Constrictibacter sp. MBR-5: one gene and its partner. The protein of the gene in region 1 interacts with the protein of each later gene in a pairwise test. Links are inferred from orthologs where the notes say so. Each region holds a gene or a part of one and is shown in the gene's direction. Other genes may lie near its edges.

Region 1 (2,992 bases):
CCTGCTTGACGTTCCGGTGATCGAGGTTCATCTGTCCAATGTTCACCGTCGCGAGGCATTCCGGCGGCACTCCTATGTGTCACAGGCCGCGCAGGGGGTGATCTGCGGCTTCGGCGGGCAAAGCTACATACTCGCGATCGATGCGGTCGCTTCCATCCTCGGGATCGCGCCGGAGAATTGATCGGCATGCCATCGCGCATGACGGGCCGAAACTTGTGACGGGAACGCAATCGACGATGCCAGCCTTCGACATCGACGCCGATATGATCCGGCGGCTCGCCGGACTGATCGACGAGACCGGCTTGACCGAAATCGAGTTCGACGACGGCCGCAAGCGCATCCGCGTGGCCCGGACCGCGGTGCAGACGACGACAGTGATGCCGCAAACGGCGGCGGCGCCGGCTCCCGCGCCGGTCGAGCAGGCGGCGGAGCCCGCCGCCCCGGCGCTGGACCGCACGCATCCGGGCGCCGTGACGTCGCCGATGGTCGGAACCGCCTATCTGGGGCCGGAGCCCGGCTCGCCCTCCTTCGTGAAGGTCGGCGACCGGATCGCGAAGGGCGACACGCTGCTCATCGTCGAAGCGATGAAGGTGATGAACCAGATACCGGCGCCGCGCGGCGGCACCGTCAAGCAGATCGTCGTCGCCAACGGCTCGCCCGTCGAGTTCGGCGAACTGCTGATGATCGTCGAGTGACCGTCGAACGGGGGCGCCCGTGTTCCGCAAGGTCCTGATCGCCAACCGCGGAGAGATCGCGCTCCGCATCCAGCGCGCCTGCCGCGACCTCGGCGTCGCCACGGTGGCCGTCCACTCGACCGCCGATACGGATTCGATGCATGTCCGCCTCGCCGACGAGAGCGTCTGCATCGGCCCGCCCGCGTCGCGCGATAGCTATCTCAACAAGGCGGCTCTGCTCACCGCCGCCAGCATCGCCGACGTCGACGCGATCCATCCCGGCCTCGGCTTCCTGTCGGAAAATGCCGGGTTCGCGGCGATGGTCGAGGAGCACGGCTTCACCTTCATCGGGCCGACGCCCGAGCACATCGCGATGATGGGCGACAAGATCACCGCGAAGCGCGCGGCGAAGGAAGCCGGCGTGCCGGTGGTCCCGGGTACCGACGGCCCGGTGCAGAGCGACGGCGAGGCGATCCGCCTGGCGCACGAGATCGGCTTTCCCGTCCTGATCAAGGCGGCCGGCGGCGGCGGCGGCAAGGGCATGCAGCTCGCCCAGCGGCCCGAAGAGTTGGAACGCGCACTGTCGATGGCCAAGCGCGAGGCGCAGGCGAACTTCGGCAACGACGCGGTCTATCTCGAGCGCTATCTCTACCGGCCGCGGCACATCGAGGTGCAGATCCTCGCCGACAATCACGGCAACGTCGTCCATCTCGGCGAGCGCGACTGCTCGCTGCAGCGGCGCTACCAGAAGGTCGTGGAGGAGGCGCCGTCGCCAGCGCTGACCCCGGAGCAGCGCGCCTCGATCGGCGAGATCGCCGCGAACGCGGTCCGCCGCATCGGCTATCGCGGCGTCGGGACCATGGAATTCCTCTACACGGGCGGCGAGTTCTTCTTCATCGAGATGAACACCCGCATCCAGGTCGAGCATCCGATCACCGAGGCGATCACCGGCATCGACCTCGTGCGCGAACAGATCCGGGTCGCCGCCGGAGAGCCGCTGGGCTATTCGCAGTCGGACATCCGGTTTTCCGGCCACGCCATCGAGTGCCGCGTGAATGCCGAGCACGCCCGCACCTTCGTCCCCTCGCCGGGCCGCGTCACGGGCTATCATCCGCCCGGTGGCATCGGTGTCCGCATCGATTCCCACCTCTACGACGGCTGCATGGTGCCGCCCCACTACGACAGCATGGTCTCAAAGCTGATCGTCCACGGTCGCGACCGCGACATGTGCAGGCAGAGGTTGCAACGGGCGCTCGGCGAGTATGTGATAGCGGGGATCGAGACCAATCTGGACCTTCATCGCCGGATCGTGACAGCCCCGGATTTCGCCGCCGGAGACTACGACATCCATTGGCTCGAACGATGGATGGCGGAGCAGGATTGACGCCTGTGCCGCGGCGGCGCCGTCCGGGCAGGTCATGATGGGCGGTATGACACGGGCACGCCAATCGTGATCGAGGTCACGCCGGAACTTCTGCTCAGGGCCTATGCCGCGGGTATCTTTCCCATGGCCGAGGGACGCAACGCTCAGACGGTCTATTGGATCGATCCGGAGCGCCGCGGCATCATGCCCTTGGAGAGCTTCCACGTTCCGCGCCGCCTGCGCCGGACGGTCCGCAACGGCGCGTTCGAAATCCGCTGCGACAGCGACTTCGACGCGGTGATCGCCGGTTGTGCCGATCCCGGCCCGGACCGCAGCGATACCTGGATCAACCCTGAGATCGTGCGCCTCTACGGCGGCCTGTTTGAGATGGGCAACTGCCATACGGTGGAATGCTGGCAGGACGGGCGCCTGGTCGGCGGCCTCTATGGCGTCGCCCTGGGCGGCGCCTTCTTCGGCGAGAGCATGTTCAGCCGCGTGCGCGACGCCAGCAAGGTCGCCCTGGTCCACTTGGTCGCCCGGCTCATAACCGGGGGCTTCCGGCTGCTCGACGCCCAGTTCGTCACCGAGCATCTGGCGACGTTCGGTGCGGTGGAGATCCCGCGCTCGCAATACCGGCGCATGCTGGCCGAAGCCGTCTCCACCGACGCGGCCTTCCCCCTCGACCTGAGCGACGAGGGGCTAGACCGCGTCCTGAAGGGCAGCACCTTCGGGAGCGAAGACGGGTAGCGCCGTCTCTATTTGCACTCGAGCACCCAGACGTCGTAGACGGGATGCTCCAGTGCCGAGAGCGCCGGGCTCGACGCGAACATCCAGCCGCGAAACAGCGGAAGGCTCTCCGGCGCCACGGGCAGTTCGCGAATGTCCACGAAGGCGGCGCTGTCTTGCGGCTCCTCCGGGGGGCGCTTGCGGCAGGCTTCCACCTTCAGCTCGAGCG
Region 2 (2,926 bases), on another replicon or contig:
GATGGGGCGCGGGCTCGACATCGTGTCCGGTGGCACCGATTCGCACCTGATGCTCGTCGACCTGCGGCCGATGAAGCTGACCGGCAAGGTGGCCGAGGCGGCGCTGGAGCGGGCGCGCATCACCTGCAACAAGAATGCGATCCCCTTCGACCCCGAGAAGCCGGCGATCACCTCCGGGCTCCGCCTCGGCACGCCGGCGGCGACGACGCGCGGCTTCGGCACCGCCGAGTTTCGCGAGGTCGGCGAACTGATCGCCGACGTCTTCGACGGCGTCCGGGCCAATCCCGACGACAACAGTGCGGTCGAGCGCGAGGTCGGGGACAAGGTTCTGGCGCTCTGCGGGCGCTTCCCGATCTACGCCGGATTGTGAGCGCGGCCGGCCGCAGGGGAGGCTGAAGGATGCGCTGTCCGTTCTGCCAGCACGACGACACCCAGGTGAAGGACTCGCGTCCGACCGAGGACAACACGGCCATCAGACGCCGTCGCTTCTGTCCGGGTTGCGGCGCGCGCTTCACCACCTTCGAGCGCGTCTATCTGCGCGAGTTGATGGTCGTGAAGTCGAACGGCCAGCGCGAACCCTTCAACCGCGACAAGCTGGAGCGGTCGATGCGGGTGGCGTTGCGCAAGCGGCCGGTCGAGGACGAACGCGTCGAACGGGTCATCAGCAGCCTCGTCCGCCAACTCGAGACGTCGGGCGAGACGGAGATACCGGCGAAGAAGATCGGCGAGGGGGTGATGGCGGCGCTGTCCACTCTCGATCCGGTAGCCTATGTGCGGTTCGCGTCGGTCTACCGGAATTTCCGCGAAGCGAAGGATTTCGAGGATTTCGTCGGCACGATCGGTGCCCCGGGCGACTGACCGGGCCGGCGCAGCGGACATGGACGCCCGTTTCATGGACGCGGCGCTGGGGCTGGCCCAGCGCGGGCTCGGCAGGGTCTGGCCCAATCCGTCCGTCGGCTGCGTGCTGGTGGCCGGCGGCCGGGTCGTCGGGCGCGGCTGGACGCAGCCGGGCGGGCGACCGCACGGCGAGACCGAGGCCCTCCGCCGTGCGGGCGAGGCGGCGCGCGGCGCCACCGCCTATGTCTCGCTCGAGCCATGCAATCACTGGGGCAAGACGCCGCCCTGTACCGAGGCGCTGATCGGCGCCGGCGTGTCCCGCGCCGTCGTCGCCCTGGAGGATCCCGATCCCCGCGTCAGCGGCGGGGGACTCGCGCGCCTGCGTGCGGCCGGCATCGACGTGGTGACCGGGGTCGGCGCTTCGGTGGCTGCCGAGACCAACGCGGGTTTCTTCCTGCGCATCCGGGAGGGCCGGCCACTGGTCGCGCTGAAGACGGCCACGACCCTCGACGGCCGCATCGCCACCGCTTCGGGCGAAAGCCGCTGGATCACCGGCGAGGCGGCGCGTGCCCGCGCGCATGCGCTGCGCGCCACCTATGACGCCGTCCTGGTCGGCAGCGAGACCGCGGTCGTCGACGATCCCGACCTGACATGCCGCCTTCCGGGGCTCGAGGACCGGTCGCCCGTGCGGGTGGTCCTCGACAGCGGGCTCCGCATTCCGCTCACGGCCAGGGTCGTGCGGACCGCGACGGACGTGCCGACCTGGATCGTCTGCCGCGCAGATGCGGATCCGGCGCGCGCCGCTGCACTGGAATCCGCCGGTGTGCGGCTCGTGCGGGTCGCCGAAGTCGGTGCGGGCGGACGGCCCGATCTCGCCGCCGCACTCGGCGCACTCGGTGCGCTCGGTCTGACCCGCGTCCTCGTCGAGGGAGGCGGCATCATCGGTGCCGCCCTTCTTTCCGCAGGACTCGTCGACCGGCTATACTGGTTTCGCGCAGCCATGGTGATCGGTGGCGACGGTCGCCCCGTATCGGGACCATTGGGTTTGGGATCGCTCGCCGCGGCGCCGCGGTTCCGGCGCCTCGCCGTCGAGACCGTCGGCGATGACGCCCTGGAAACCTTCGCGCGGCAAGGCTAGGTTTGCGACATGTTCACGGGGATCATTACCGATGTCGGGCACGTGCGGACCGTGGTTGCCGGAGGCGATACGCGGTTCGAAATCGCCACCGCCTACGACACCGCGGGCATCGCGATCGGCGCGTCGATCGCATGTTCCGGCCCCTGCCTGACGGTCGTCGAAAAGGGGCCGGGCTGGTTTGCCGTCGAGGCGTCGGCCGAGACCTTGAGCCGTACGACCCTGGGCGGATGGCACGAGGGGACACGGATCAACCTGGAACGCGCGCTGAAACTGGGCGACGAACTGGGCGGACACCTCGTGTCGGGGCACGTCGACGGCGTGGCCGAGGTCGTGGCGCGGCGTCCCGAGGGGGACAGCCTGCGGCTTTCGTTCCGGCCGCCGGCGGAGCTGTTCGCCTTCATCGCGGAAAAGGGGTCGGCGACCATCGAGGGGGTCTCGCTGACGGTAAACGAAGTCGAGGACGGCTGCTTCGGGGTGAACCTCATCCCGCATACGCAGACCGAAACGACCCTCGGGGAGCTGGCGCCGGGCGATCGGGTCAACATGGAAATCGACATGCTGGCGCGGTACGTCGCCCGGCTGATGGAGAACGGACCGACGTGGCGAAAGAACTAGACAATCTCGCGCGCTTCGACCCGGCTGCTTCCGAGCGCCGGCCCGAAGACCTCGAAGCCCTCTGCCCCAGCGAGGACATCATCGAGGAGGCGCGCAACGGCCGGATGTTCATCCTGGTCGACGACGAGGACCGCGAGAACGAAGGCGATCTCTGCATCCCGGCGCAGATGGCGACCCCCGAGGCGATCAACTTCATGGCCCGTTTCGGCCGCGGCCTGATCTGCCTCGCACTTACGGGCGAGCGCATCAAGCAGCTCGGCATCCCGATGATGCCGCGCGCGTCGCGCAGCCGGCAGACGACGGCGTTCACCGTGTCGATCGAGGCGCGGGAAGGGA

Evidence for each region. The genes of interacting proteins can lie anywhere in the genome.
Region 2: the proteins of accC (region 1) and ribD interact in binary tests that used the Escherichia coli proteins (3 or more experiments, as listed by UniProt). The link is inferred for Constrictibacter sp. MBR-5 from one-to-one orthologs.

The regions. Positions count from the first base shown.
Region 1 is NZ_JBEPTK010000004.1:356,488-359,479, forward strand. What follows is about bases 7-2,886. They hold accC (acetyl-CoA carboxylase biotin carboxylase subunit), read left to right. Parts: upstream 7-714; coding sequence 715-2,058; downstream 2,059-2,886. Other genes in these bases: aroQ (type II 3-dehydroquinate dehydratase), read left to right, coding at 7-181; accB (acetyl-CoA carboxylase biotin carboxyl carrier protein), read left to right, coding at 237-695; aat (leucyl/phenylalanyl-tRNA--protein transferase), read left to right, coding at 2,125-2,784; ABIE65_RS11780 (DUF2155 domain-containing protein), read right to left, coding at 2,793-2,886. Outside these bases: more of aroQ, read left to right, coding at 1-6; more of ABIE65_RS11780, read right to left, coding at 2,887-2,992. UniProt on the Escherichia coli protein: This protein is a component of the acetyl coenzyme A carboxylase complex; first, biotin carboxylase catalyzes the carboxylation of the carrier protein and then the transcarboxylase transfers the carboxyl group to form malonyl-CoA.
Region 2 is NZ_JBEPTK010000005.1:137,722-140,647, forward strand. What follows is about bases 113-2,926. They hold ribD (bifunctional diaminohydroxyphosphoribosylaminopyrimidine deaminase/5-amino-6-(5-phosphoribosylamino)uracil reductase RibD), read left to right. Parts: upstream 113-877; coding sequence 878-1,975; downstream 1,976-2,926. Other genes in these bases: glyA (serine hydroxymethyltransferase), read left to right, coding at 113-370; nrdR (transcriptional regulator NrdR), read left to right, coding at 400-858; ABIE65_RS12900 (riboflavin synthase), read left to right, coding at 1,985-2,590; ribB (3,4-dihydroxy-2-butanone-4-phosphate synthase), read left to right, coding at 2,668-2,926. Outside these bases: more of glyA, read left to right, coding at 1-112. UniProt on the Escherichia coli protein: Converts 2,5-diamino-6-(ribosylamino)-4(3h)-pyrimidinone 5'-phosphate into 5-amino-6-(ribosylamino)-2,4(1h,3h)-pyrimidinedione 5'-phosphate.